3 regions of the Desulfosporosinus sp. SYSU MS00001 genome follow, and region 2 is predicted to be linked to each of the others. Evidence: riboswitches for the same ligand, from Rfam matches in the RefSeq annotation. Region 2 holds a riboswitch; each other region holds the start of a gene.
What was found. Region 2 has a riboswitch for cobalamin ahead of ACPUYX_RS13680 (alpha-ribazole kinase). Riboswitches for the same ligand answer to the same signal wherever they lie in the genome.
Positions count from the first base shown of each region.

Region 1: it holds a riboswitch for cobalamin, as region 2 does, so the genes downstream of both, ACPUYX_RS18520 (energy-coupling factor ABC transporter permease) here and ACPUYX_RS13680 (alpha-ribazole kinase) in region 2, are expected to answer to the same signal.
Region 3: it holds a riboswitch for cobalamin, as region 2 does, so the genes downstream of both, ACPUYX_RS14885 (HoxN/HupN/NixA family nickel/cobalt transporter) here and ACPUYX_RS13680 (alpha-ribazole kinase) in region 2, are expected to answer to the same signal.

Region 1 covers NZ_JBNFTW010000013.1:924-10,954, forward strand. Annotated here, with positions in the region: tRNA gene ACPUYX_RS18515 (tRNA-Cys) at 1-44, shown strand, start outside; cobalamin riboswitch at 1,455-1,644, shown strand; gene ACPUYX_RS18520 (energy-coupling factor ABC transporter permease) at 1,824-2,576, shown strand; gene ACPUYX_RS18525 (energy-coupling factor ABC transporter substrate-binding protein) at 2,576-2,902, shown strand; gene cbiQ (cobalt ECF transporter T component CbiQ) at 2,915-3,697, shown strand; gene ACPUYX_RS18535 (energy-coupling factor ABC transporter ATP-binding protein) at 3,987-4,829, shown strand; partial or broken gene ACPUYX_RS18540 (YnfA family protein) at 5,054-5,271, shown strand; gene ACPUYX_RS18545 (hypothetical protein) at 5,367-5,519, shown strand; gene ACPUYX_RS18550 (MFS transporter) at 6,088-7,536, opposite strand; gene ACPUYX_RS18555 (TetR/AcrR family transcriptional regulator) at 8,209-8,778, shown strand; gene ACPUYX_RS18560 (efflux RND transporter permease subunit) at 8,970-10,031, shown strand, end outside.
Region 2 covers NZ_JBNFTW010000007.1:80,499-90,529, reverse strand. Annotated here, with positions in the region: gene ACPUYX_RS13705 (YtxH domain-containing protein) at 1-336, shown strand, start outside; gene cbiD (cobalt-precorrin-5B (C(1))-methyltransferase CbiD) at 623-1,753, opposite strand; gene ACPUYX_RS13695 (energy-coupling factor transporter transmembrane component T family protein) at 2,071-2,883, opposite strand; gene ACPUYX_RS13690 (ABC transporter ATP-binding protein) at 2,877-4,679, opposite strand; gene ACPUYX_RS13685 (ECF transporter S component) at 4,706-5,221, opposite strand; gene ACPUYX_RS13680 (alpha-ribazole kinase) at 5,460-6,245, opposite strand; cobalamin riboswitch at 6,299-6,473, opposite strand; gene ACPUYX_RS13675 (flavodoxin family protein) at 7,261-8,079, opposite strand; gene ACPUYX_RS13670 (DUF1540 domain-containing protein) at 8,248-8,415, shown strand; gene ACPUYX_RS13665 (PspC domain-containing protein) at 8,652-8,843, shown strand; gene ACPUYX_RS13660 (ABC transporter ATP-binding protein) at 8,981-10,031, opposite strand, start outside.
Region 3 covers NZ_JBNFTW010000008.1:74,534-84,564, reverse strand. Annotated here, with positions in the region: gene ACPUYX_RS14890 (precorrin-6A/cobalt-precorrin-6A reductase) at 1-124, opposite strand, end outside; gene ACPUYX_RS14885 (HoxN/HupN/NixA family nickel/cobalt transporter) at 167-1,189, opposite strand; cobalamin riboswitch at 1,307-1,497, opposite strand; gene ACPUYX_RS14880 (metallophosphoesterase) at 1,597-2,748, shown strand; gene ACPUYX_RS14875 (YkgJ family cysteine cluster protein) at 2,796-3,155, shown strand; gene ACPUYX_RS14870 (FadR/GntR family transcriptional regulator) at 3,223-3,909, shown strand; gene ilvD (dihydroxy-acid dehydratase) at 4,218-5,879, shown strand; gene ACPUYX_RS14860 (ABC transporter ATP-binding protein) at 5,998-6,753, opposite strand; gene ACPUYX_RS14855 (ABC transporter permease) at 6,738-7,532, opposite strand; gene ACPUYX_RS14850 (ABC transporter substrate-binding protein) at 7,573-8,598, opposite strand; gene ACPUYX_RS14845 (TetR family transcriptional regulator) at 9,071-9,691, shown strand; gene ACPUYX_RS14840 (HlyD family secretion protein) at 9,931-10,031, shown strand, end outside.

The DNA of each region.
Region 1 (10,031 bases), on a different contig from region 2:
CTGCAAAACCTTTATCCCCAGTTCAAATCTGGGTGCCGCCTCCAATATTTTTGCCAATGTGGCGGAACTGGCAGGCAGACGCACGGGACTCAAAATCCCGCGGGTTAATAGCCCGTACCGGTTCGATTCCGGTCATCAGCACCATAACGAAAGTTGAAATAAGCATAATAGATTTTAACAAACAACTGATCTTTTTGGGTCGGTGTTTTTTATTTTTGATGAGGCTCAACGCTTATGGGGCAAAAGCCAGGTTTTTGAAAAGCACAAGGTTAATAAATCTGAGCCAGACTTAATAATTGAAATAGCCGAGAAGATTTCAGACTGGTCTGTGATGGCCTTGTTGGAGAAGGTCAAGAAATACATAATGGTGAAGAAGCAGGTATTGCAGGAAAGATGCAATTAAAAAGCAGGAAGTAAACATGGATGGTAGTTTGTCCACCAAAGCTAGAGAATGTTTTTAAAGATATATGTCGAGTTAAAACTTTTGATAAATTGGATTTGAATGTTTCTCTACGTTCTCATTTGGCAGATGATGTTTCCGAATGGGTGGCCAGCCTACTTGATGAAACATAGAGGAAGCAAATAATATTAGTATAAAATTCTTGGCCTACAAGTCTCTTAAAAGACTAGACGGATATCCGGTAAGCAGGGTGCCTGTGACGATTTTGTTATTGGAGAACTTTAATAGTCTAACAGTGGCTTGTACTCACTTGTGGCGCGGTACTCGAACAAGCCGGACCAGCAAGAAGTGCCGAACCCCAATGTCGGAGCATAAAGCTGGGCATACGTGAGTGTAAAATGAGTGTTGTCTCGGCCGAGAGCGAAACGGTCTCTATCTGCCGTAGCGATGATAAGGCAGGGCGACCCGATATGCTCTATGAGCGGATATCTTTAGGCACAGGTTAATCCATTTTTGAGTTTTTCGCTTCTGGTCACTTTTTGGTACTTCTTCCAACTCCCATACTGGGAAAGACTCCGGCGTTTTCCGGACATCCGACATTCGTGTAATTTTGAAGATTCAATATGTATGTTTTTGCTATTTCCGGTGGCAATACAGTTATATGGAAACAAAGTATGTTTTTATGCTTGAGTTGATTAGATCTTCAGACAAACAGGAGGAATAATATATACTGTACATAAATTATCCCCTACTACTTAGTCTGATTTATAGTTGGAGTTTTCCTTAATTTAAAGGAAAAGTTTCTGTTATTAATAAAAGCCATTAATAACATATCAACATTCTATCGACAGGGGATATATGTAATGATAACCTTTTATTAGTTAAAGTGGATTGGCGTTCACTTTAACCTCCTTGTTGGGCTCCTGTAGCGATACGGGGGTTTCTTCTTTTGCATAATAACGAGTCTCAGATACAATGGTGATAACAAAGTAATCAGGTCCATTAGAATTACATAAACACTATACAAACTCTTTTCTTCTTGTTATAATAATTATAGTTAAATATTGGAATGAGTGATTCTTTCCTGAGGGGAAGGAATTGAAAAGGGAAGTCAGTTAAAGCTGACGCGGTGCCCGCCACTGTAAAAGGGAGCCAATTCACAAATGTCACTGGATATCGATCCGGGAAGACGTGAGTTGATGATGATCTTAAGCCAGGAGACCTGCTTATTCCGAAGTTGAACTACCTACGGGATGTTAGGGAGGTGTATACCTGTGTTTTTGGTAATTTTACCTGATACCGGTTGAGCTAGAAACCCTTCTGTTGGTAGAAGGGTTTTTTTAGTTGGAGGGTAATTCGAACAAGCAGGAGTCTATTAAGAATAAGGAAGAGGTCTTTTTAAAAGTTAGGGGAGGATTCAATTATGAATATAAGGGAAAAGAAAATAGTTAGCCTATTTGCGGTCTTTGCAGGGTTATTCGGAATAACTCCGGCTGCTTATGCAATGCATATTATGGAAGGATACCTTCCACCCAAATACTGTATCGCATGGGGACTCATCTGTCTGCCATTTCTGGCAGCAGGTTATTTTGCCATCAAGAAACAAGCTGCACAGAATCGTAAATCCATGACCTTGCTAGCAATGGCTGGTGCCTTCGTTTTCGTCTTATCTTCTTTAAAGATTCCATCAGTTACAGGAAGCTGTTCACATATGACAGGTACAGGACTTGCTGCAATTTTATTTGGACCATTTGCAGTAAGCATTTTGGGTATTATTGTACTTATTTTTCAAGCAATTCTACTGGCGCATGGCGGACTTACCACGCTGGGTGCAAACACTTTCTCCATGGCAATTGCTGGCCCGATTATATCCTATGTTATTTATATGTCGTGTAAAAAACTAAAGGTCAATAATAATGCTAGGATTTTTCTAGCAGCTTCAATTGGAGATTTATTTACGTATTGTATTACCAGTTTTGAGCTGGCACTTGCCTATCCGTCATCGAACGGCGGTGTTGTTGCCTCTGCTCTTAAGTTTCTCGGTGTATTTGCACCGACCCAGGTGCCGTTGGCAATTATTGAGGGTATTTTGACAGTTGTTATTGTGATTGGTCTTGAGACGTATGCAAAATCAGAATTGATAGGTATCGGATATATGGACGGAGGTGTTGAATAATGTCGAAATCGAAAAAAACAGTTATCATTTTATCATTAATTGCACTACTGATCGCAGTTGTTCCTCTGTTTATGTTAAAAGGAGCAGAGTTTGGTGGTTCTGATGACGCCGGAAGCAAAATAGTTGCAGAAATTACAGGAACCGACTACAAGCCGTGGGTTGAACCGGTTATGAATCGATTAATTGGTGGAGAATTACCGGGCGAAGTAGAAAGTCTATTGTTCTGTGTACAGACCGGTATCGGCGTGGGAGTTGTGTTCTTCTTCCTCGGCAGATTTGTTGAAAGAAGTAAATGGGAAAAAGAAACAGGCAAAAAATTAGGTTAGGGGGTTGTTTTTCTGAAACATGGGGGGGAATTCGAAATTGATTTTTATTCCTATGCTTCGAAAATCAGAAAATGGAATGCCACGTTTAAGGTTTTATTTGCAGTATTATTAATGAGTCTGTGCATTGGACTGAATAATCCCTATGTATCTGCTGCAGTTATCCTTGGAATGGCATATTTGATCGTGATGAAGGGAGGTCTTTCATTACACGAATATCTTTCGGTATTGGCGATTCCAATTTCCTTTATTCTCCTGGCAACTCTGACAATTGCCGTTGATTTTGCCTGGAAGCCAATAGGACAATATAATTTACATCTTGGCCTTTTCTATGTTTTTACCTCCCTGGAGAAGCTCAAAGAGGCAATTTTCATGATCCTAAAAGTGTTTGCTGCAGTTAGTGCATTACAGATGATGACATTATCAACACCATCTTCAGAAATTATCTCTGTTATGAGGAAAGCACATATTCCGAAACTTATAATTGAACTGATGAACATGATTTATCGTTATATTTTTATTATTTTAGATGTTCACTCCAAAATGAAGAATTCTGCAAACTCACGACTGGGGTTTTGCGATTTCAAGACATCATTGCATACCTTCGGAGGGATTGCCAGTAATATGCTTGTTATTTCTTTGAAAAAGGCAAATGGATATTATGATGCGATGGCAGCTCGATGTTATGATGGTGAAATGATATTTTTGGAGGAAGACAAAAAGATAGACATTATCCAGTTAATATCGGCAGCAGTATTTATTGCCATTTTGTTTTTGATCTGGGGATTTACTAAATAGATTTCTTCGCCGCTAAAGGTACCATCAAAGAGTGAACTCGTTCAGCTAAAACTGAACATCGGAGCTTCGGTGACGAAAGTGTTCTGCGGACACTTTCGCCGAAAGCGCCAAGCCCATAACAAATGCTATCGCGCTGAAGGATGGACTCTAACACCACCGAAGCGAACGGGGGTCACTCCCACTTGAAGTGGGGGTCTCACGATTAGATGAAAACTGGTGCGCAGCAAACACTTCCTTTTGAGGAAGATCTGGAGTTTCTTGACACTATTTAATCATATGAGGAGAGTCTATGAAAGAACCAATTTTAAGTATCCGCGATTTATATTATATCTATGGAAACGGACAAGCAGCATTAGACGGGGTCAGTATTGATATTAATGAAGGTGAGAAAATTGCAGTTATCGGTTCAAATGGAGCCGGAAAATCTACATTTTTCCTGAATGTCAATGGTGTTCTAACGCCGAAAAATGGAGAAATTCGTTATAAGGGCACTATTATTAATAAAATGAATCTAAAAGAACTGAGGAAAACTATTGGAATTGTTTTTCAGGATGCAGATAATCAGATTATTGCTTCAACGGTCAGGGCGGAAGTAGGGTTCGGACCAATGAATTTAAAACTTCCTAAAGAGGAAGTCATAAGAAGGGTCGATGAAGCCCTGACTTATATGAATATCCTAGATTTTAAAGATCGTCCGCCTCACTATTTAAGTGGTGGGGAAAAGAAAAAGGTCACTATTGCTGACATTATTGCCATGAAGTCAGAAATCATTATTTTTGATGAACCAACGGCTGCGTTAGACCCGTTAAATGCCAAGATGTTGGAAGAGATTTTATCCAAATTGAGTATGGAAGGGAAAACAATTTTGATTTCTACACATGATGTGGATTTTGCTTACCGATGGGCACAAAGAGTTCTTGTTTTTTGTCAGGGAAAGATCATTGCGGACGGAACACCACTGGAAATATTCCAAGAAGAAGCAGTTTTAAAGAAGGCAAATTTAAAGCAGCCGATGATGTTAGGTGTGTATGAATCGCTGGTGGAGGAGCATCTTCTTGCCGATGGAAAAATATTTCCAAAAAGTATCCAGGAGTTTCGAGAAATGCTCCAGAAGATGCGTAAAAGTAACTAATTTCATAGTCAGCATAACGACAGTTCCAGTTAAGGGAGACTTCGGATAAATACCAAGGTCTCTTTTTACGTTATAAGGCACATCAAGGCCATACAATTACCGTAATAATTAGCGGTTTGCGTTTGTTAAGACAAAGTCGAGTAGAATTGACATAATACTTAAATTTAGAAAGGAATTAGTTTGTATGAATGCAATCATACTATTTGTTCTTGCTGGTTTGTTTTCTTGGTAGAATCATACTTGTTATATACGGTATCATCCCTACTTTACAAAGGTTTCCGAACTTCGGGAGAGTTTATGCTGCTTATGGAGGGGTATTCATATTTTTAGCTGTTTTATGGGGGTGGATCATTGATAAAAAAGTACTTGATCGGTGGGATTGGATAGGTACAGTAATTTGTTTAGTGGGTTATCAATAATGCTTTGGACACCCCGTCATTAGATTTTGCTGGTTTGACTTATATAGAATACTTCTAAGCAACGTTCTTTATAGCCTTGTTTCTAAATTGCATTCCGGTTGTGATTTCGTTAAATATAATGGATATCGTCAGAAAGTCCGGTGACAAAATCGATTCTCAGAAACTTGGAGCGGCTTTAGGCTGCGAAGTTGTGGAAACCGCCGCAATTATAAAGGTGAAGGTTCCATATACTTTTCTTTACGCTGTATATGTTGTTCCGTCCGTTACCTAAACAAAAAGCAGTTCTGAGCCGGGCAGTAGGTGCTGAGGCATAGATTTATTTTCCAATACAATCCCCATTTGCTTAAGAAGGTTTTTTTTATGAATTTGCCTACAATACTTATCAGTTTTTTCCTAGTTGCTCTTTTTGCTCTGGCCGTCCGCTGCGTTATAAGAAAAGGAACCTGCGGTGGATGTGGCCAAAAAGGCTCCTGCAGTCATTGCAGTCACAGTTAAGACGATGAAGGTTTCCGATTACCAGGAGAGGTTGATGCTAATCTTTCATAAGTGTTTATAGAGAAGGGACAGAATTATGCGTTCACGAGACAAAAGTTCAATCCCAGTAATAGGTTCATCGATTAGTAAGGGTTTAACTTTCTGTGCCAGACATGGAATTACATGCAAACTGGCTTGCTGACCTTTGGACAAGTTGGAATTCGATGAACTTGAAGACGCATACTAGCCTTGCCTGATCATGTCTGCTGTGTAGAACTGTAAGAAAGGTCCCCCCGATTTTCCGTTACTGGAAATCGGGGGGACCTTTTGGGGATGCTATTTGTTCCACCGCTTAACTAAAGCAGTTAATGAAGAGATATATATTTATTTAACTCAACACTTGTGTTGTCGGAGTGTTTAGCAGCAAATACACAGATTAAAGAAGCAATAATCCCCAGGATAGTTATTCCTGCGAAGCCTACATGAAATGAAAGTATCTGGGCTTTAGCAAGAGTATGGTGTACAAGAGAGTAATCACTGAAAGCACCGTCATAGAGAGTCCCTGCGATGGCTACTCCCATACTCATACCTAAGGATCTGGACATATTCAATATTCCTCCGGCAACGCCTGCGTGCTCAGGCGGAATGCTCCCCATTACCGAACTATTATTAGGAGGCGTGAATATTCCAATTCCTGCGCCTACTAAAACCAATCCCAAGAGATAGACATAAGCAGCAGTATTATTTGATAATAGGATTAATACAATTGCGCCCAACGAAGAAATAATCATACCGCTGCTCGTCAATAGTTTAGTTCCCATATGGTCAGCAAGTGCTCCGGAAAAGGGTGACATAATAAACATCGCCAGAGAGACTACCGTCATTATAAGACCGACCAGGAATGGAGACAGTTGTAATATCCATTCCAGATAAAACGGCATCAAAAATAGTACACCAAACATTAGCGAATAAGAAAGTAATCCAGTAATATTTCCGCTTGTAAACGTTCTGTTTTTAAATAAGTGAAAATCAATCATAGGATTTTTGCATTTTTTCTCCCTAAGGATAAAAAGAGAAAAAAATATAATACTTACAAGAGACTCCACTAAAATTTCGGGGGATAACCAACCGACTTTATAACCGTTTTTAAAAATCAGAACCAATAAGATCAAAAATGGTGTGAAAAGCAGGGCGCCTAAATAGTCGAACCGGGAGGAATGAAGATTAGGCTGATCCTTTGGTAAGATAAAACTTGCTGTGATTGTACCGATTATCGCAATAGGAATATTAATATAAAAGATTAAACGCCAACCAAAACTTCCAATTATTAAGCCGCCAACTGTAGGCCCTATAGATAGACCAATAGCTTGAGCTGCCCCTTGGATGCCAATAGCTTTACCTCGGCTTGTTGAGGGAACAACTGAAGTGATAATTGCAATTGAGTTCGCCTGTAACATGGCTGCGCCCAGAGCTTGCAACACTCTGGATCCTATTAGCAAGGGCATGGTTGAAACGACTCCGCATAATCCTGAGCCGAAACCAAAAATTACAAAACCAACGGTGTAGAACTTTTTTCTTCCTATCCTATCTGATAAACTGCCTAATAAGGTAAGCAGAGATGTTAACGCTAAAAGATAAGCAATTGAAACCCATTCAACGCTGTTCATACTTACCGCAAAACTTTTACTTAAAGTAGGCATAGCAACATTGATGATACTTGCGTCCAAGGCAGCCATAAATGCACCAATACACACTGTACCTACTACGAACCAATAATAGCCTTTTCTATGATGTAATGATGCATTCGTACTCATTATTGTCACTCCTTAAAGTTCAAATAGCTGCATTGTTTAAATTTAAAATAAGATTGTTTAGGGGCCATTCTGAAATGGGTACCTTTGTAAATCAATGAAATATTTGTATAGAGCATTATTATGCTCTTCTCAATAACATATTTTAATAGCATTAACCTTGAAATTAATTCGGTCAACTTGTTAATACCAGTGAATAATATAAGTATAAATTTAAACAACTCGAAAATCAAGGAGATCAAGGTCTAAAAACATAGAAAATTGTAGAATGTTATTACATATGTTTTAATATTTGGTAATAGATAGGAATACCCGTATTTTGACTTAGAGATATTAGGCATATGATTGCCTAAATAAAGAAAAGTGACCATTAAATATAATAATAGCACTTTGCTGCAGTGTCCATTTGATCGAAGATCATTATCTTTGATGGCGCAAGTGCCATTCACCTTGGTGCAGGGGCATCCTTTTTTAGATTCAGCCATTGGACACATTCTTTAATCCTTGCCAAAACACTACCAGTGATTAATGGCTGTTTAAAATGACCTTGCTTTTCCAAAGACGTTAGATTAAACATTATTACGAAATAGAATTGACAAATCATAGTAATATTAGCTTTTACTATTTGTGAATTTTGTGTTATACTTTAGCGGAATAGTGAAAAGAGGTTCATTTATGCAACATCTTAAAGATGAAGTTCGAAACAGAATAATCATGGAGGCAATGAAAGAATTTCAAGATAGGGGGTTTTTACATGCGTCAATGAGAACTATAGCTAATAATGCCGGGGTAGCTATAGGCAATGTCTACAGATACTTTAAAAACAAGGAAGATCTGTTCAATGAAATAGTAGAGCCGGTATATCAATGCTTTTTAGGAATGGAAGTACATAAGCAAGAGATATATTCGTTTGAAGAAATTGTTGATTCCATTATGGAAGTTATGAAAGAGTATAAAATCCAGTTATTAATTATGGTGGATAAAAGCAAAGGAACAAAGTATGCGAGTTTCAAGGAAGAAATAACTAAGTTCGCAGAAAAAAGTCTAAGAGAAAGTTTATGGCCTGAATTGCAAAAAAAAGGAATTGAAGTTAAAGATCCTTTTATTTTTTATATTATTGCTTCAACGTTTATCGAAGGTTTATTTTTAATATTACGAAAAGCTGAGGAGGAAGTGGCAACACGATACTTGATTCATCAGCTGATGATTCTGTTTTTTAATAACCTGGATAAACGTTTTGAGTAGTTTTTATAAGTTATTAAATAGGGGCATTTTCAGGGAATAAATGAAATTTAGCACATTCTTTATGACAAATAAGTAGGGCGAGGCAATTTGTTGAGTACTTAACCTAGTAGTCAGATTATTTAGTTTGCCTATTTTGGAAGAGAGCGTAAACTTGTCAGTTACTAAATTTGAAATGAATAAGGAAGAAAAAAATGAATTTAACAGAGATATCGGTTAAAAAACCAGCGGCGATGTGGATGGTCGTCGTATTATTAGTGGCGTTAGGAATAATTGGTTATACCAATATGGGCGCCAATTTACTGCCTTCGATGAATATTCCGGTTATATCTGTCACAACAACGTACAGCGGTGCAAATGCTGAGGACATCAGGAAAGATATTATCAAGCCGATTGAAGATGCTGTCTCAGGCATAAGCGGGGTAGACACAATAAATTCCACGGCTAAAGAGGGATATGGAACTGTCACAGTTACTTTTAAAATGTCTGCGGACATGAATACTGCTTATTTGGATGTCCAAAAAGCTATTGATGGTATTTCCAATACACTCCCGGCAAATGCCGATAAACCTGTTTTATTTAAGATGGACACCAACGCAATTCCAATCTTGCTGCTTTCTGTCAAAGGAGATAAGGTTGGTAGTGACGAGCTTTATAATGAATCAGATATCATCAAGCAGAAAATAGAGAAAATCCCGGGAGTAGGTAATGTTACGATCAGCGGCGGAGAAAAGAAAGAGTTAATGATTAAACTCGATAAATCCGCTGTGGAATATTATGGCATAACCGTTAACACGTTAATCAACAAATTAAATTCCGTAAATATAAACATTCCTGGCGGAGAGCTAAAACAGGATAATGTTGATCAATCAGTCAGAGTTATTGGGCAATTTCAGAATATCGAGGATGCCCAAAATTTGATGGTTCCTACGGCAAATGGAGGAACCGTACGTCTGGGCAATATTGCCCAAATTAGTCTTGAAGAACCGGAAGCGACGTCATTGGCACGGTTCAACGGACAGAAAACAATGACAATAATTGTAGGCAAACAAAGTGATGCCAATGTCGTTGAAGTAGCTAATAGTGTAAAAAATGAATTAGAGACCATTAAAAAGACCATTCCCGCAGGTATACAGATGGATACCGCCTTTGACACGACTACATTTATTACAGACTCATTAACGGAGGTAAAACACAACCTTATTGAAGGGATTATCGTTACGGCTTTGGTGTTGTTTGCGTTTTTCCGCAGTTTC
Region 2 (10,031 bases):
ATGGTCTCACCTAAGAGCGGGGAAGCATTACGTAAAGATATTCAAACAAAAGCAGAAAATCTTGCCGAGCAAGTTCAAGACTGCACAGTTCACCAAGCAGAGGCTTTAAAAGAAACGGGCTCAAACCTGCTCGACAAGGGAAAGAAAATTAAAGAAGATCTTCAAGTCCTCTGGCAGGATTTAAAACCCAAAAAATTAAATTCCATTGACATCGCCAGCTCGTCTGCGGTTGATATCCAGGCGGACTCAGAATCCGAGCCTGAAGTTGTTACGTACTCTTCTGAATCTCCAACTGTTGAAACCCCAATTGAAGATGATATTGAAACACTGCCCTAAACTACACGAATCCTTTACCTAGATTCCATAATAATCAAGAAGCCCTAAAATCGAGCACTCGACTTTAGGGCTTCTCTTAGTGAACTCGTTCAGCTAAAGCTGAACATCGGGGCTTCGGTGACGAAAGTGTCCTGTGGACACTTTCCCCAAAAGCGCCTAGCTCATAACAAATTCTATCGCGAAGGATGGACTCTACCCCCACCGAAGAAATCGAAGGAATAGTATAGCCCCCACTTATGAGGTGGGGGTCTTAGCTGGGGATAAAAAACGTATTACTCCCAGACCATTAAGCCTTACCGACGTTCCATTTCCACTGTTGTTTTGCAACGATCTCTTGAGCATTCATATCCCAGCCTACAGGCTGACCATTCAATAAGGTCATGATGGATCCCACTCGAAGACGGCCAAACGTAAAAGCTTGTGCCCGTTCGCCGGCTAAATGAGCTAAATGATGCAGCAATTCTTGGTGACCAAGGTTTAAAAGTTCTAGAGCAGCTCCCTCCGTTGTAGGGAACTCTGCTAGTGTTCTTAAGGTTTCGGCTTTAATTCCGAAGAGTGCAGCATGAGCCAGTAAAATTTCCGACCGTGCATCAGCCACGCGATTATGTGTGTGGAAGATACCTCCCGAAACTTTAATCAATTTGCCGATATGTCCTAATAAAACGACGTCTTCAATACCTCGGTAAACAGCTTCTTCCAAAAGGTAACCGACAAAATTGCTCATTTGAATAACAGCTTCGGTGGGAACATCAAAACCTTCTGTCGCCACACGAAATCCATAATGTCCTGGAGTTAAAACTATTGCTTTATGTCCGTAGGCCACTGCCTGGTCTAATTCCGGTAAAATCGAGGTTTTGAAGGCTTCTTCGGACATGGGACGAACAATCCCACTAGTTCCCAGAATTGAAATCCCGCCTACGATACCCAGACGGGGGTTTAGGGTGCGTTTTGCAGTCTCTTCGCCTCCCGGAACTTCAATGGTAATTTCAAGTTCTTCCTGGGGAAAGACTTCTCGAACTGCTTCGCGTATCATTCGTCTGGGGACCGAGTTAATAGCCTTTTCACCTACAGGCTGATCCAAGCCTTTTTTAGTGACTGTGCCCACGCCTTGTCCACCACGAATACGAATCTCTCCTTGAGCCGAAAGCTCGCGCACGAGGACACGAATCTCTAAGCCGTCAGTAATATCGGCATCATCTCCGCCATCCTTGATAATACTTGCAGTTGCCCTTGAATTTTCAAGGTTTCCGGAATGGATCGGCATCCCTAAACGAGCTTGATTGGGCAAAGGTATTTCGATTCGTTCCGGCAAACAATCTCCACCCAGGAGAAGGCAAGCTGCTTTGGCAGCACCTGCAGCACAGCTGCCTGTTGTATATCCCTCGCGCCAGGTATGTCGATCTTTGTTTCGCGCCATAGCTATCTCCTATTAGCAATTTATTAGAATCTCATTCAGAGAATTTTCATCTCTCTGCACTTTTTACGTTACGTTATGAGAAGTTATTGTTCTAGTCAGAAAAAATAATTATAAAGTTCGATGTCAGAGAAGTATTCTAATAATCCTAATCCTTTATTAAAATTTGCCAGATATTTATCTAAAGTATAAATGATAATATTTGTCAGTTCAACACTACTACCTCAGCGGACAAGTATTTCCCATATTAAGCATTTGGATAAAGCTAAATTTTCTGTAAGCAATCCAATTTGCCCATAGCCTATCAAACCATTAGATTCTTATAAGAGTCCAAGACGCCATTTGAAACGCAAAAATAAACATAAAAAAGATAAGAAAATAATAACCGTGACTGCCCAAAAATCTCTAGCCGCAATGGCTTTGTCAAGCTTAACCGTCCAAGTCCGAGATAGACCGTACCCTCTGTTCAGCATAGCCATAGATAGGGAATTAGCCATTATTATTGAGTTGATAAACAAGGGGATCATAATGGGGACATAGGAACGAATTGAACCTACAATTCCTTTTCCGTGCAGATTCATTCCTCGTGCCATTTGAGCCTCTAGAATAAGGGTTCTTTTTTTATCTAAGGTTGGAATAAAACGCAGAGCTGTCGTCAATATCATAGATACTTCAGCAGGAACCTTTAACCACTGAAAAAATTGAGTAAAATCCTCAAGGGATGTTGTGAAGGTTAAGATTGAAGAAGCAATCAATAGACTCCATATTCGAAGCAGAAAGGTCGTCCCCATTAAAAGTCCTCCGACAGTAGCCCCTAAGTGTTTCCCCGGAAAAAGATAAAAGAGAATTTTTCGGTTGGAAAGATGGTCAAAGTGCTGAGGTGAATAAGAAAAGCCTGTGATCAGGATGATGGAAATAACAATGGGCAGCAGAGGGATGATAAGGCCCGTAATCTTTCGCAGCGGGATATTTATCGCCAAGGCTAAAAAGGCTGTAACTGAGATGATTGCCAGCTGATAAATTGGATTTTGGAACGGGAAAGACAATATGATAATCACTAAAAAACCCAGCATCTTGCTTCGTACATCTAAACGATGAATTAAGGTATCTTCCGATGAAGAGGCAACTAACATTTTGTCTTTTCCCCTCTCTCGAACAGTGCCGTAAATTCTTCCGGATGGAGTAAGTTCTCTGGGAAGCCGACGTCACTCAAGCAGGCAGAAAGGCGGCAGAGCTGCGGAGGAATAATGGAGGCATCTGCTAATAAGTTTTCTTGAGCAAAGACTGCGCGGGGATGTCCATCAAGGAGAACACTGCCTTCTTTCAGGACGATAACTCGTTGAGCATACTGAGCTACAAGATCCATATCATGACTTACCATAATTATCGTCGTACCCCCATGATGAAGTTGGTTTATCAACCTCATCATGACCTGGACACCAGAATAATCTGCACCGGTTGTCGGTTCGTCAACAATTAGGATTCGAGGTTTCAGTACTAAGATTGAGGCTACGGCAATCATCTGCCTTTCCCCTTTTCCCAAAGTAAAGGGATGAACATGACGATAACCCTCTAAGCCGGTTTCCTTGAGGACCTGATTAATCTGTTCTTTGATTTCCGCCGTCGTTAAACCGGTATTTTTTAAACCGTATTCTAATTCTTTCTCAACGGTGGTGGAAAAAATTTGATGGTCCGGATTTTGGAAAACATAACCGATGGTTCTTGCCAAATGAGCAGTATCATACTTTTGAGTACTCATTCCGTGGACATGGACTTCTCCGCTTGTCGGTTTTAACAAACCATTTAAATGTTTTGCTAAGGTCGTTTTACCGGCCCCGTTTTGGCCAATCAGGGCGACAAAATCACCGCTGTCTATTGTTAGATTGATTCCTTGGAGAATAGAGTTTCCCGGTTGATATTGATAAAACAAGTCCTTGATTTCGATGGCTTTTTCCCTAGAAAACTGATGGTCTTTCCGATCGTGCTTTTTCGGCAGAAGAGGAAAATGCTTTACACCGTTAGCAAACTGTGTAGGGCTGGATAACAGTTTTTTCAAAAGGCGTGCTGCTGATGGCAGATCCAAGGGGATTTCGTCAAAGGTTATCCATCCCCTTTCATAAAAGTTCCACCCTACAAGACTAACAGGCAAAGGTTTTATGCCATACTGCTGTAATAAAGGAATGTCGCGAAAGAGCTGAGTTGGTTCACCACGCCAAACCAGTTGTCCCTGATTTAATACGATTACCTCATCCGCCCTGTTGATTACTTCTTCACTGGAATGTTCCGCCAATAAGATGGTCAAAGCTCTTTGTCGGCGCAAGTCATCAAGAGTTGCGTAGATCTCCAAGCGCCCTGCAGGATCAAGTTCTGATGTTGGTTCATCAAGTACTAAGATTTCGGGTTCCATGGCCAGGACTCCCGCGATGGCTAAACGTTGTTTCTCACCCCCGGATAATTCCTCGGTTAAACGCTGGTTATATCCTTTGAGCCGAACTTTTTCTAAAGAACGATCAACTCGGTCTTGAATTTCTTCTAAGGGAACAGAACTATTGCGGGGGCCAAAGGCCGTATCTTCTTCCACAGTACGGCCAAGAATTTGAGTTTCCGAATCTTGAAGAACAAGGCCCAATATTGTAGACATAAGCTGGACAGGAGTTTTTCTCACGTTTCTGCCTGCCACTTTAACCTCGCCGGTTAATTCCCCCTCGAAAAGCTGAGGTATCAGTCCGTTGAGACAGAGACTCATTGTTGTTTTCCCTGCTCCGGCAGCTCCCATCAGGACAACGAACTGTCCTTTGTTTAGGGTAACGCTAAGACCTCGCAAACTTGGTTCGAGAGAATTTGGATATTGATAGGAAACATTATTAAGTTCAATGGCTTTGTCATTTTCGTCGTTATTACGATCTCTTGCTGTTGTTTTGATTACCATTGTTCTTCTGTTTCCTCCTTATGAGCCTAAATGAGCCGCGTCCCTTTGATTGCTTTATAGGCTATCGCCGAAATAATTACATTAAGAGCTGAACCAATGACGAGGAAGGGCAGTACCCCAAGAGCTCCTCCCATTCCCATAATTGGCAGCATCGCAAAGGAGGATACCACTCCATTAAGGATTATTCCTGCAATAGCTGCCGGAATAAGGCCAAACGTTTTATTCACCCAACGATATACCACCGCCCATAAAGCCATTTGCACAGCAATATAAATATGAACAGGGATTGTCAACGGGAATCCAACAACAGCCGATGTTAATAAATGGCCAAAAGCAATGACTACTGCTCCCTCAATTCCTCCAAAGGCAATAGCACAGAAAAAGCCCGGCGCCGAATCCATACCGATGGTTCCCACCGGACTGGGAATCTTAATCAGTGCCCCCACATAACTCAAGGCCAGAAAAATAGCCATAATAGAGAGCCGTTTGACATTCCAGGCGGACAGCTTGACGTCCTTAGTTTCTGCGTTAAATTGACTCATCGAGTTTTTCCTCCCTATATTTCTTTATACTTCTTTAGACTTTAGACTTTAGACTTTAGACTTTTTACACTTTTACTCTTTTATGAAAAACAATTTCCATCCTACTCTGTGAACCGAAACAGTTCATGAATGAATAAAATATAAAATATTTCATGTTTTGTGTTTTTGCCTTTTATTCTTTATTGATATGTTCTAATACCTCATGTCCCTTGACATAGCGTTCATATTTCTTTTGCACTTATGTCAGCTCACCAATTTTAACCATCGTTAATTGATTTTGGTTCGAAGAAATATAATCTTTTGTCATAGCTGAAGATGCCGAGAAAACGAGACATGTCGACGGCCCGGCGGATTTACTCAAGTCTAAACCGCAGGATTGATTAATCTGCAATTGCCGCTTTGCGTTTGAAGCAAGCTGCTGGGCTTCTATTAAAATTCCTTTTGAGCCCACAGGAATAATGTCATGGATTCCGGGAGATGCCAAGAGTTTTCTTATCTCTTTGATCTGTACTATTTCCGGGTCCTCAGGATTGCTAAGTTCCGAGCCAACTTTCGGCAAACCTAAGCAATATACTTCATCTCCGGTTTGTGAGGTTCCAATACGCAGCTGATCTTTGGCAACGGTACCAATAACGCTGATACCAAGCCCAGTCTGCTGGGTTGGTATGTTTTTCTCAGTGCTCACGGCCATGGAAAGGGTAAGACCGGCAAAAGCTAATTCTTCTTTCACCCCCTTTAATAGCTCATCACCTGCTGGATCGGGTTCGTTAGAAATAGCAACAGTCATAATTTGAGGCTCCGCGCCCACAGCTAAGACTTCTAATAAGGCTACCCTCGTGGTCATTCTGCCTGTAACCTGCCAAGATACTTTAACGACATCGAAATCTTTCAGTCCGATTGCTCCACAGGAATCACAAGCTGCAATAAGATATTGTTCCGTATTAATTAAAACAGCTTCAATATCCCGTCCCTGATACCCCAACTCTTTATTCAACTCCTTTCCCTTAACAATCAAAAAGTTCACAGTCAAAAATCCGCCTTGAAAGACAGAATTTTGACCATGAACTTTGCCTTGATTCATGTTCTACATTATAGGCAGGTCTCCTGACTTAGAATCAACGACTTATACGCCTTCCCGGCTTCCCAGTGGCTTAAGCATAAGTCTCCTCGTTTACAGTGGTGGGTCCGTCTGGGATTCTCACCCAGTTCCCTATTCTCCCTTATTAAGGGCACCTATAATGTCTTTAATTAATCGTATTTTAATCCATAGAGCTTCAGATTACAAGAGTTTTTTGAATCTTCGACCTAACAAAAAGCCCTAATATCTCGGCAGTGAAATATCAGGGCTTTCCATATTCGAAATTTCCATTGTATTATCTCTAACTAGCAGAATACATTTCCCCATTAGCTAATTACCGCCAAAGTAGACCAATACTCCTTAGATTGAGTAATGTCTCCATTTGCTGATTTCTTAACATCAAGTACAACAGTTTTCTTACCTATTTCATTTTTTACCATCATTTTCACGACCCTTCTGGATTAATTTATAAGCCTATTGCGTTTTTCCATGGTCATTTTATTTCGCAGCATTATTGCTCAATGTTTTATTAGATTCTTTAACTTTAGCATATACAGGACAACCCATAATGTACATTAATAATTGTCTTTTCATTAGATGACACCTCCTTTTTAGGAGCAAGTTATTTGGCAATTCTTATCAAACAACCCTTTATTTTGCATCTCTTTCATCTCCTGGTCTCTGTAATCATTCTACGTCAATTTAACTTATAAGTAAAATATATAATTAGAATATCTATCATGACTATATGAGATTTTAAAACTCCATATGCATCCTCCACTTTTGTTGAGAACGAAGAAGATCTGCGAATGTTACTAAGTGTTAAAAAAGAGCAGCCAAAATTGATTGGCGGCTCCTATTTGACTTGTTCAATTTTCCATTTGCATTTCCAAACTACTTTTAACATTGCCAAAGATATTGCATCATCAGCCTTTGGAAAACAATCGCTTCCTGCTAAGCGTTACCTCCTATATTGATTTCTAATCAGAGCTAATTCTTTACGTCTCTTGACAAATTCTTGCACTTGACCTTTCAGCCAGACTTGGAAATGTTCCTTCAAATAATCTTTTGTAAAGCGGCCGCCGGAAGGACCAAACTCCCAATGCAAGGAATTCCCTTGATCCGAGGGCAAGATCGTCGCTTCTTGGCCACAAAAAGGACATAGAGCGTGATTGGGGGCTGGGAATTTCCAGAGATCAGACCAACAGGTAGGACATCGTCCGGTTTCCGGCTGATGAGAATTGCCGAACAAGGATTGCCCGAGTGCCTTAATTCGCTTTTTGCCCTCCGGATCAACTAAGGCTTCACCAGGGAGAGCACCGATAAACATATGGGCGTCTTTAACGTTCAACCCCAGAAAACGTGCATAAGTGATAAGGGCAGAAAGGGTATACCCTTCCCAACCTTTTATTCCAGCTGTCCCGATAATTACACAGGGCTTGCCCCAAATCTGATCAATTTGTTGAGCAAGAGCGATAATCCGGTCTCCAAAAAGTTTTGTAATTCCTGCGGGACCCAAAGCGTAGCAGGGCGATGAAAAAATGACTCCATCGGCTTCTTTGATCCGATCAAATAAGGAATACAAATCATCATCCAAGGGGCAGCGCTTATCCTGGCCTAAGCAGGCATAACAAGCTTTACACGGCAGCAGCTTTAACTCTGTCAACTTTACAAGGTCCAGCTGCACTTCCTCTCCCATAGAAGCAGCGGCTTCTTTAATTAGTATTTCCCCATTGGCTAATTTTCGTTGGGAAGCCACAATTCCCAATACTTTTCTCAAACAAATCTCCTCCTTTAATTGTCTTATCTTTAAATATCTATCAATCGCTATGTGCTAAATTATACCATCAATAATATTCTTATTACTGTCTTACAAGTATATGGATTCATTAAAACTCTAATTCTGGAGAATCTAATAGAGAATTAAATTTAAGGAGGAATAGCCCACATGAATGTTAAGAAAATGCCTCAACCTAATACCGGAATTAGATGTGTTGTTAATACCTGTCATTATTATGGTACAGGAGATCATTGCCATGCCGAGAAGATCGAAGTTCAATCCCCCGATGCCACAACCACTGAAATGACAGACTGCGCCACCTTCCTTCCCGAATAAAACTCAGTAAATTTTTTACCATGATTTTATCATAAATAAAAAAGTCTAAGGCTAGTTTTATCAAGACAGGCCTTAGACTTTTTTTATTTTTCTTAATGGGATCCCGCAGCAAAGCGGATATCACATTTTTTCACTTTCACCGTCTTTGTCACATCGTTACATCTTCATGCATATTAAAGTGAGAGATTATATTTTTTTATGCTAGAGAGACTCCATAAGGAAAAGGAGGAAATCTTATGTCGAGACGTTTGTATAGATCGAGTCAAGATCGCCAGCTTGGCGGCGTATGCGGTGGAATAGCTGAATACCTAGATTTAGATCCCAGTCTTGTTAGGATAGGTGCTTTACTTCTTCTCTTAGTAGGTGGGACAGGTTTTTTGGCCTATCTTGTAGCCTGGTTCATAATACCTAGTGACAAAAATATCTAAAATGAAGTGATCCACTCGAATTAATAACATATCCGATCGGTGAACAAAAAGGGCATTCCTTTAAGGACAAAAGACTAAAACAAAGCCAAAAATGGCAGATGAAATTATTGCTAATTCATCTACCATTTTGATTCAAATTATTCTTCTTTATCTTTGCTCCCATGCTGCAGAATAAACATCTTGTAATACAACCCTTCTTGAGCCAAGAGTTCAGCATGAGTCCCCCTCTCTACAATTTTACCATGGTGGAGGACTAAGATAAGATCGGCATCCTGAATCGTTGAAAGCCGATGGGCAATAGCGATGGTTGTTCGTCCCTGACGCATCTTTCCTAAAGCGTTTTGGATGGCCTCTTCTGTTTCTGTATCCACGTTTGCAGTGGCTTCATCTAAAACTAGAATCTTGGGATTACCGGCAATGGTCCGGGCAAAACAGAGAAGTTGACGCTGACCACTGGATAACGTTGCCCCCCGTTCACCCATCGGCTCTTGAAGTCCCTGGGGCAGCCTGCCAATAAAGTTGTCGGCTTGAACGAAAGAAACAGCGTCTCGTACTTCTGTTTCTTTAATTTCCGATCTGGAAAGAGCAATATTACTGGAAATAGTACCAACGAATAAAAAGGGATCTTGGGCTACAAGTCCAACTTTTGACCTCAGCTCCTGATCAGAGAGCTGAGATAAAGAAATTCCGTCGATGAGAATTTCTCCGTGAGTAACCGGATAGAACCGCATGAGCAGATTGGCAATAGTACTCTTGCCGCTGCCCGTATGCCCGACTAAAGCGACTGTTTGTCCCGGGTAGGCAGTGAAACTGATTGATTTTAAGGCCATTGCTCCCTTGGCGTCCTGATCATAAGAGAAACTGACATTTTTGAATTCGATCTTTCCTTGACATATGGCAGGTGAATCCAGCGCGGTGACCTTCGAAGTGATTCGTTGATCATCCAATAATTCAAAAACCCGTTCAGCAGCAACTAAAGATTGTTGAAATTGAGACAAACGCTGCATCATCATATTGACAGGTTCAAAGAAACGTTCCAGATAGTTGATAAAAGCATACAGTACCCCTATTTCAATTGGCCCCGTCAACGATTGTAAACCAAAATAATTTAAGACAATGATTAAGGCCAAGGTATAGATCAGATCAACAGCCGGACGAACAAACAGGCTTTCTAAACGGATGTTAGCC
Region 3 (10,031 bases), on a different contig from region 2:
CAGGATGAGACGGTAAGGGAGTTTCTTCAGACCAGTATTGTCTCTGAATAACATCAATGTTTCTAGCCGTTAACTGCGTATTCAATTCACGTGCTGCTGGAGATTCCCCCAAAAGAACAATCATGTTTGTTAACCTCCGTTAGTGAGCAATAGCTTGAAGGGGCAATTAGTTCAGGCAATTTTCCAAATCCATGACCTTCCATACGATATAAGAAACTGCCCAAGTAATAACGAAAAGGCTGACAAGTATGTAGCCGATAGAACCAAAGTTGAGACTTTGGACCCAGACCCAAAAATTGCTATGGTAACCCAGCTTGGTTGACAGTATTTGCGCGAGTTCAATAATCCCAATAACTAGGGCGGCAATAACCGATAAACCTGTAACCGAAAGATTATAATAAATTTTACGCAGAGGGGTAGAAAATGCCCAATGATATGCTGTCGTCATAAAAACCCCGTCTGCTGTATCCATCAAACTCATGCCTGCTGCAAATATAACAGGCAAAGAAAGAATTGCTGTCATGGGCATGCCTTTAGTACCGAGTGTAGCAGAAATGGCGAGTAATGCAACTTCCGAAGCTGTATCAAAACTAAGCCCGAAGAGAAAGCCTAAAGGATAAACATGCCAACTTTTATTTATAAATCGATAGAGAGGTTTAAAAAAACGGGTTACGAATCCTCGATTCAATAAGAGTTCATCAAGGTTTTCTTCATCAAATTCGCCTTGACGCATTTTCTTAAAAAAGCCAAAGATATCAAACCAAATGTAAAGGTTAAACAACCCTATAAGCAAAAGAAATCCTCCGGCAACTGCGGTCCCTATTATGCTGGCGAAATTTTGTATTTGAGGGATGTTTTGTTGTGCCCAATGCATAGAAACAGCAGTAATAATGGACATGATACAGACAACGGTTGAATGACCAATCGAGAAGAAAAAACCGACTCCCATAGGGTCTTTTTCTTGTTGGATCATTTTGCGCACTGTATTGTCAATAGCTGCAATATGATCCGCATCAAAGGCATGACGCAGGCCTAAGGTATAAGCGAGAAAAGCAAATCCCAGTAACTGAGGAAATTGTTTTAAATTTAACAACAGCATGATTATGCCCAGAAAATGTATACCGGTGACAGAAACACCATAAGGAAGCCAGCGATGACGATTCCAAATACCTTTGGCGGAGTTATTCATAGGCCCTCTCTCCTAACCCGTGAAGTAATTATGATCTCAGACAAAACCAAAAGCCCTTCTGCTAAGAGAAGGGCTTAAAGATAATACAAATATATACCCCCTAACATTCCCGTAGGCAGTTTGGCTTAAGAATAAGCAGGTCTCCTGGCTCAAGATCATTATCAACTCACGTCTTCCCAGGTTTGTCCCAGTGACATTGTGTGAATTGATTCCCTTTTACAGTGGCGGGCACCGCGTCAGCTTTTAACTGACTTTCCTTTTCAATCCTTTTCCCTCAGGAAGGGATCACTTGTTCTTAACTATTTAGTTTATTCTAATAATAACATGAATGAAGTGATTTTGTACAGTAAGTTCATTAAATGTAAACCATGTGTTATAGTTATAAAATCGGGGGTGGAAGTGTTCAAATGTTTAATCCATTTTTCATCTTAATAGGAATTGTTTTTTTTCTTGTCTATGGAGGGATTAATTATTATATCGGCCTGCGTGGCTGGCAGGCTTTATTTAGTTATATTCCCTTTATTCCTTTTAAAGCCTATTGGTTTGTCTTTGCGCTGATTTCATTGTCCTATTTAATTGCCCGCTTTCTGCAAAAATTTCTGCCTCAGGGGCTTTACGAAGGCTTAAATCTAATTGGGGCCTATTGGATGGCCTTTATGTTTTACTTTTTATTAATCATTGCTGCCATAGATCTCTTGCGTTTAGTAAACCATATTTTTCATCTTATTCCTCTGAAGGAAAGCCTAAATCCTGCTTTTGGATTGGCAATCTTCGTTCTTGTGCTGGGAATTGTAGGCTTCGGAGCCTGGAATGCGCGAAACCCGCGGATAAATCATTATGATATTACAATAGCCAAACAGGCGGGATCTCTAAAACAATTGCATGTTGTGATGGTATCGGACATTCATCTCGGAACGATTATCCATAATAGTTATCTGACCAAGATGGTTGGAATGATCAATCAATTGCATCCTGACCTGGTATTGTTTGCTGGAGACGTATTTGACGAGAATGTTGAAGCGGTTAATAAGCAGGAAATGACGGAGGCCTTCGAAAAACTAAAAGCCCAGTACGGGGCCTTTGCGGTGTTGGGCAATCATGAGTATATTGGAGGAAATGCTGAAGAAGCTGCCAAATATTTGGATGCAGCCGGTGTAAGAGTATTGAAGGACAGCAGTCAGGAAATTGATGGAAGTTTCTATTTAGTTGGAAGGGATGATCGATCCGGATCTCGCTATAATGGGGTTCAGAGAAAATCTCTGCAAACCTTGCTCCAGGGAGTTAATCATTCTCTGCCTATTATTGTTATGGATCATCAACCATTACAATTGGAGGAACCAGTTCAGCAAGGGGTTGATCTACAGCTGTCAGGTCATACTCATGCAGGACAGTTGTTTCCGATTCGCTTAATTACCCGTCGAATTTTTGAAGACGATTGGGGCTACCTTAAAAAAGGAAACTTTCAACTCATCGTTTCCTCAGGATATGGAACCTGGGGTCCGCCGATTAGGTTGGGAAATACACCCGAAATTGTAGATATCACGATTAAGTTTAAGTAGTCCGGTCGTTAAAAATAATAGCGCATATAGTTAGGTGGTGTTGCTATATGGAAAGTTTGCCCTGTAAAGAGTGTAGGGGATTATGCTGTGGTCCTGTTCCCATCACAATACAAGATCTTAGGTCCATAAAAACAGCTCTTAAGTTAATGCCTGAGGTAAGACGATCTGAGCTAAAAAAGCAAAAGCGTTATTTTGGAACTTGCATTTTCTATGATCTGGATAAGGATATTTGCGGTATTCATAAAGCGAGGCCTTCCATATGCCGTGCCTTTGGACATTATAAGAATTTAATTTGTTTTAGAAAGCCGGAAGCTTCTAAAGATTTAAACTGGGTTGTTACTGAAGATCCTATCGGTATTTTGTCGGTGGATTTTACCTGGAAGGACTTTGATTTACTGCTGAATTAGGCAGCGGCTATCTTTTGAACGAAGTTTCTCGGCAAGATGACCGATTTCTCTGAAAAGGAGGCAGACGATGGCTAGGGATGGCAGAAGCTTAGCGGAGGATGTCGCGGAAGACATTCTGGCAATGATTACTATCGACAAAAAATTTTCAATAGGGGATAAGCTTCCCAATGAGAATGAGCTTGCGGGTAAATTACAAGTGAGTCGTACGACACTGCGAGAAGCTATTCGCATCTTAATCGCTCATAATGTCTTGGAAATCCAGCGTGGTAAGGGAACTTATGTCAAAGATAACCTGGATTTAAATAAGGCTTATGGATTAAAGGAGCTTTCCGCATTTAAACCAGATATCCAAGATCTCTACGAAATGCGGCTTATTTTTGAACCGCAATCGGCTTATTATGCTGCAAAACGTGCGACTGATAAAGAACTTGAGCGAATTTTGTATTATGGCAAGTTAGAAGAAGAACTGATCATAAAAAAAGAAGATCGAACTGAAGTTGAACAGGCCTTTCATCAGGCCATTGCTAAAGCGACCCATAATGAGTTTATGAATCAACTGATGCCGGTTCTTTACCAAGCTATCAACAAAGGGGTCCCTTTGTCGGATACCAATGAAGAAATGGTTCGCAATACGCTAAATGATCATCGCATGATTATGGAATTTTTAGCAGCTCGTGATGCTGAGGGAGCCAAAACTGCTATGAAGCTGCATATTATTCATGCCATGAGAGGTTTTGGATTTGTTGAAGATTAAACTTATTTTCGAATTTGTACTTTGAGATTTATCCAATCGTAAGACTCCCACTTCAAGTGGGAGTTGTTCTCATACCTTGCTTTGTTGGGGGTAGAGACCATTCTTCAGCGCGATAGCATTAGGCGATTTCAGAGTAAGTGTCCACAAGAAACTTTCGTCACCGCAACTCTGATGTTTAACTCTAGTTGAACGAGTTTACTTAAGGTTAGACAAAAAGAATTTTTGAGTAGTATTATTTCATCAATAGACATTAGACATCACGCAAGATATAATGATGTTAAACAACCTAAAAGAGAGAGGTGTTCAAAATGAATAGTGATGCAGTAACAACGACTGTGCCTCATCGGGCCTTGTTTCATGCCCTAGGTTTGACTAATGAGGAAATGGAAAGGCCGCTAATTGGTATTGTCAGTTCGAAGAATGATATCGTTCCGGGGCATATGAATCTGGACAAGATTGTAGATGCTGTAAAGCTGGGTGTCGCTATGGCCGGAGGTACTCCTCTGGTTTTCCCGGCAATTGCTGTCTGCGATGGGCTTGCCATGGGACACCAAGGAATGAAGTACTCCCTTGTCACTCGAGAATTAATCGCTGATTCTACTGAAGCGATGACCCTGGCTCATGCCTTTGATGCTTTGGTTATGGTTCCAAACTGTGATAAGAACGTTCCCGGGTTATTAATGGCTGCAGCTCGGTTGAATATACCGACTATCTTTGTCAGCGGCGGGCCAATGTTGGCAGGAATTGTTGATGGGCAGAAAACAAGTTTTTCAAGCGTTTCGGAAGCCGTTAGTGAATTTCAAGCAGGGAAAATTTCCAAGGAAAAATTACTGGAATATGAAAATAAAGCTTGCCCGACTTGTGGCTCTTGTTCCGGAATGTATACCGCTAACAGCATGAACTGTTTAACAGAAGTATTGGGGATGGGACTTCGTGGCAATGGGACGATCCCGGCGGTTTATTCTGAGAGGATTCAGCTTGCAAAATATGCCGGGATGCAGATTATGGAGCTCCTAAAAAGGAATATTCGGCCGAGAGACATTATGACCGAAGATGCTTTTAGAAATGCCCTGACCCTCGATATGGCTCTGGGCTGCAGTACGAATAGTATGCTGCATCTTCCGGCCATTGCCCATGAATGCGGCATTAAATTAAACGTAGATATCGCTAATGAAATTAGTGACCGAACTCCGAATCTCTGCCATCTTGCACCTGCCGGGCATACCTACATTGAAGAACTTCATGAGGCGGGCGGCATTTATGCGGTAATGAATGAAGTTAACAAACTCGGCTTGCTCAAAACGGATTTGATCACCTGTACAGGTAAGACTGTTGGCGAGAATATTGATGGCTGCATAAACAAGAATACAGAGGTCATCAGGCCCGCTGAAAATCCCTATAGCAAGACAGGAGGGATTGCTGTCTTAAAAGGTAACCTGGCTCCGGATTCTTGTGTTGTCAAACGTTCCGCAGTGGCTCCTGATATGTTGAAACATGAAGGGCCGGCTAAAGTGTTTGATTGCGAAGAGGACGCAATGCTCGCCATTACAACGGGTAAGATTGTTGCCGGCGATGTGGTTGTCATTCGTTACGAGGGACCGAAGGGTGGCCCGGGAATGCGGGAAATGTTAAATCCCACCTCTGCTATTATGGGAAGTGGACTTGGCGAAAGTGTTGCTTTGATTACGGATGGACGTTTCAGTGGTGCAACGCGAGGGGCAGCTATCGGTCACGTATCTCCTGAAGCGGCAGTTGGAGGGAATATCGCTTTAATCGAGGACGGAGACATTATCCAAATTGACATTATGGCCAATAAAATTAACGTCAACCTGAGTGAGGATGAACTGGCAAAGCGCAGAGCGAAATGGGTGCCGAGACAACCCAAAATCACGACCGGATTCCTGGCTCGTTATGCCGGAATGGTTACTTCCGGCAACAGAGGCGCGGTTTTAGAACTTCCTAAGCAATAAGCACAAATAAAGGCAAAGCAACCAGCAGATCGCCTTAAGCGACTTGTTGGTTGCTTTTTAATACCCTTTTACAACGTTAATTAGACAGGGGTCAGGCATATTTTGTCAAGCTTTTTTGTTAGTCAGCAGAATCAGCAATAAACAGAGATAATATGCGTTCTTTTATGGCTCTGAGTTCTAGGTTTTCCAGAGAGCGTGGATAAGGAAAAGGCAAAGAAATGACGTCCCCGACTCTGCCTGGATTTGAATGCATGATTATGATTTTCTGGCCGAGAGTTAACGCTTCATCCACATCATGGGTAACGTGGATACAAGTCTTCTGAGTTCTTTGCCACAAATGAAGGAAGTCTGTCTGGAGTTTAGTGCGAGTCAGGGCATCGAGGGCTGAGAAGGGTTCGTCTAAGAGTAAGATCGCGGGATCTACTGCCAGGGCGCGGGCAATAGCGGCCCTTTGAGCCATACCGCCCGATAATTGGCTGGGCCAAGCTTTGGCAAACCCCTTAAGTCCAACCATTTCCATGAGGTCAGCAACAGTTTTATATTCTGATTCCCTAGACATACGCCCTCTTATGCCGAAGGCAATATTCGCCTCTAAGGTCAGCCAAGGAAATAGGCGGGGTTCTTGGAACACCATTCCTCGTTCCCTTCCCGTATCCTTAAGATCCTGGCCATTAAGAATGATCTCTCCTGAAGTTTGTTTTTCCAGCCCAGCGATGATCCTGAGAAGGGTTGTTTTTCCACAGCCGCTTTTGCCAATAATGCAAATCAGTTCACCGGAGGTAACTTCAAAGCTAAGGTCCCTTAAGGCCCGGATTCGTTTGGAACCTATTGTATAATCCTTGCTGATTTCTTTGAGTTTTAGAAAGGCTGCCATTTGGGTACCTCTCGTCTCTCTTGCGTATCCCGCCAGGGTAAGAGCGTCTTTTCCAGACGTAAAAATACAAAATCCAAAAATAGGCCGGTGACCCCAATCATCAAGACTCCCGCAAGCATTAGATCGGGTTGAGCTAATTCTCGTCCTTCCTGAATGAGGTAACCAATTCCCTTGGAGGCCCCAAGAAGTTCTGCAGCAACCAATGAACGCCAGCAAAAGCTCAGACCAAGTCTCATTCCTACAAAGACAGAAGGAGCAGCAGAGGGGAGATAGACTCTGACAATAATTTGCCAGGGTGAGAGACCGAAGGTTGAAGCTACCTCTTTCAGTTTAGAGTCTGTGTTGGAAATACCGTGCATAGTGTTCAAAAATATGGGAAAGAAACCGGAATAGGTGATGATGGAGATTTTAGATGTTTCATCAATCCCTAACCAAAGAATGAACATGGGTATCCAGGCGATAGCAGGAATCTGCTGCAAGAAGTTTAAGAAGGGAGATAAGTAATCTTGGGCTCTAGGTATCAGACCTAACAAGAAGCCTAAGGGAAGGGCAAGACAAAACGCCAGACCAAAACCGCAGCCAACGCGGTAGAGACTAGCGCTTAAATGGTTTAACAACGTCCCATTATGGGCAAGGGCAAAAAGCTGGTCCATAATTCCGGAGGGAGGGGGAAGAAGGTAACTATTGAGCCAGCCCATCTGACTGAATAATTCCCAAACAAGAACAAGGACAAAGGGGAGCAGCAAGGCCCTAATTGTTTTTTTTAAGACGTCAGTCATAGCAAATCGGTCTCCTCTGGATGAAGGGAATGAAGATTCATCACTTGGCGGGCAGGAAGTTTGGATCTACTAAATCATTAACAAGTTTATTGAGATCAACATTCTGTTTAATCATTCCTTGGCTCTGCAAAAATTCTGCGGATTTTAACAAATCGCTTTTTACTTGATCAAGACTCATGGCGAAGGAAAATTCAGGGTATAGAGCCTTCACAGCCGGGAGGCCCATTTTGTTTTCACTGGCGGCAAGTGCCAAGGCATCGCTAAGATGGGATTGGGTCCAATCAAGCGAGGATTGATGGATGGCTAAATAGCGTTTAACAATATCTGGATAGGATGCTGCAAAATCACTGCGTACGGCAATAACGGATAAGCCTGGGATTAAGCCTTCGGCAGAGATTAATTTCTTTGCCTTGCCGGCCGCAACAGCCTTGGTGAGCAGGGGTTCCGGAAGTATGGTGGCATCGACCTGACCTGAGGCTAATGCAGCCGCTCCCGCAGTAGAATCCATGTCGACAATTTCCAGATCTTCAGCAGTTAAGTTTGCCTGCGCCAGGGCTCTAATTAACATCTCATGCAGCATGGTTCCTTTTTGCAGAGCAATTTTTTTCCCTTTGAGGTCTTGAATTGTCTTAATGTTTTCCTGAGGGTTGACAACAAGACTGATTCCTTTGGGAAAGCGGGAATAGGCGGAAATAATTTTAAGGTCATTCCCGTGAGCTTTTGCTAAAATTACCGAGACATAGTTGAGACTATTGGCGAAATCAAGAGACTTGGAGGCCAGGGCTTCCAGTTGATTGCTCGGGTCGGAAAGATCGTGCCACTGAAACTTAATGCCGTCTTTAGAAAACTCTTGTTCAAAAAGCTGTTTATTCTTGGCGACAATAGATGGAACGTTAATAGGCCGACTGACATACGAGGCATTGATTACTTGGGGCTTTTTCGCGGTGGTACTGCTTGTCGTTTGTTTCGCAGCGGAACAGCCGCTGAGAATTGTTGCGCTTACAAGAAAGAGAAAGCTTAAGAGAATTATAACTATGGATTTAGACCGAACCGTAGTAATCACCATCCTACTTCGTTGTTTTATGCCTTTGTTCTTAAAGGCACTAGTTCAATAATAGCATTAATTCATCGATAATCCAGATAAAATTTGGATAAATATCTATATTTAGGGGTATTTTAGTCTTATCGTCCTTGGCTCAGAGACACTCCGCCAATCCATACTGCGGGGGTAGCATGATGAGCTGCAGTTTGGCGATAGGCTCGTCTGCGTTAACTTCAGGTGGGGTAGAGTCCTCCTTCGACGCTAAGTATTCCTTTTGGGAAAGGCGGCTCGGCAATAATGTCCACTGGACATTATTGTATCTGAAGCCCCGATGTTCAGCTTTAGCTGAACGAGTTCACTTACTATTAAAATTTTGAGATTGACAAAGTCAAAACTTATGATACGATATAATAAAAAATAAGTGAGTAATCACTCATTAATAAAAACCTTAACAAACTTTTTTAAATTTCAACAAAAGGAGTAATAAGCAGCAGATATGAGCAAAAATCAAAGAGTTCGCAGCAAAAAAACTGTAGAAGAAAGGCGGCAGGATATTTTAGAAGCGGCCCTCAAAGTGTTTTCGGAAAATGGCTATAAAGGGGCTACCACTGCCGAAATTGCCCGCCAAGCAGGGGTAGCTGAAGGAACTATCTTCCGGCATTTTGCCACGAAGAAGGAATTGTTGACGGCAGTTTTAGAGCCGAAAATTGTTGAAGGTTTAATCGTTTTAGACCAAGAGAAACGAGAGAGCAGTCCGGAAGAATTTTTCCGCTGTTTTCTTAAGAATCGGTTGGAGTTGATGCAGGAAAATGCCGGGCTGTTTCGTTTGATGTTTGCCGAAGCCCAGTATCATTCCGAAGTACGGGAAGCACTGTTTCATGGAATTCTGGGTCCGGGGATAGGTCTAATTAAGCCCTGGTTTGACAAAGGAATTGCCCAAGGGGTGTTTAAGCCGCTGCCTCTTATACCAACGATGCGAAGTTTTATGGGGATGGCTATGTTTTATGGGGTCTTTGGCTTTTTGTTTCCTAATTTATCTCCAGAAAGAACCATCGACGAGGCAGCCGATCATATTGCTGAGCTTTTTTTGCATGGGTTAGTGCGGTCAGACAGTTAATCGTTTATCCAATCGTAAGACCCCCACTTCTTGTAGGTGGGAGCGTCTCCCATACTTTGCTTCGGTGGGGGTAAAGTCCATTCTTCAGTGCGATAGCATTTGTTCTGGGCTAGGCGCTTTCGGCGAAAGTGTCCACAGAGCACTTTCGTCGTCGAAGCCCCGATGTTCGGCTTTAGCTGAACGAGTTCACTAAAACGTTTCAGAAAGAGAAGAGTTAACTAGAGTCAGGAGGAGAAGCTATGAAGAAAAAGTTGCTGGCAGTCATCGTAATCGTAGGTCTAATAGCTGTTTCAGTCTGGGGGAATTCTTATCTTAATCATCCTCAGGATCAAGATGTTTT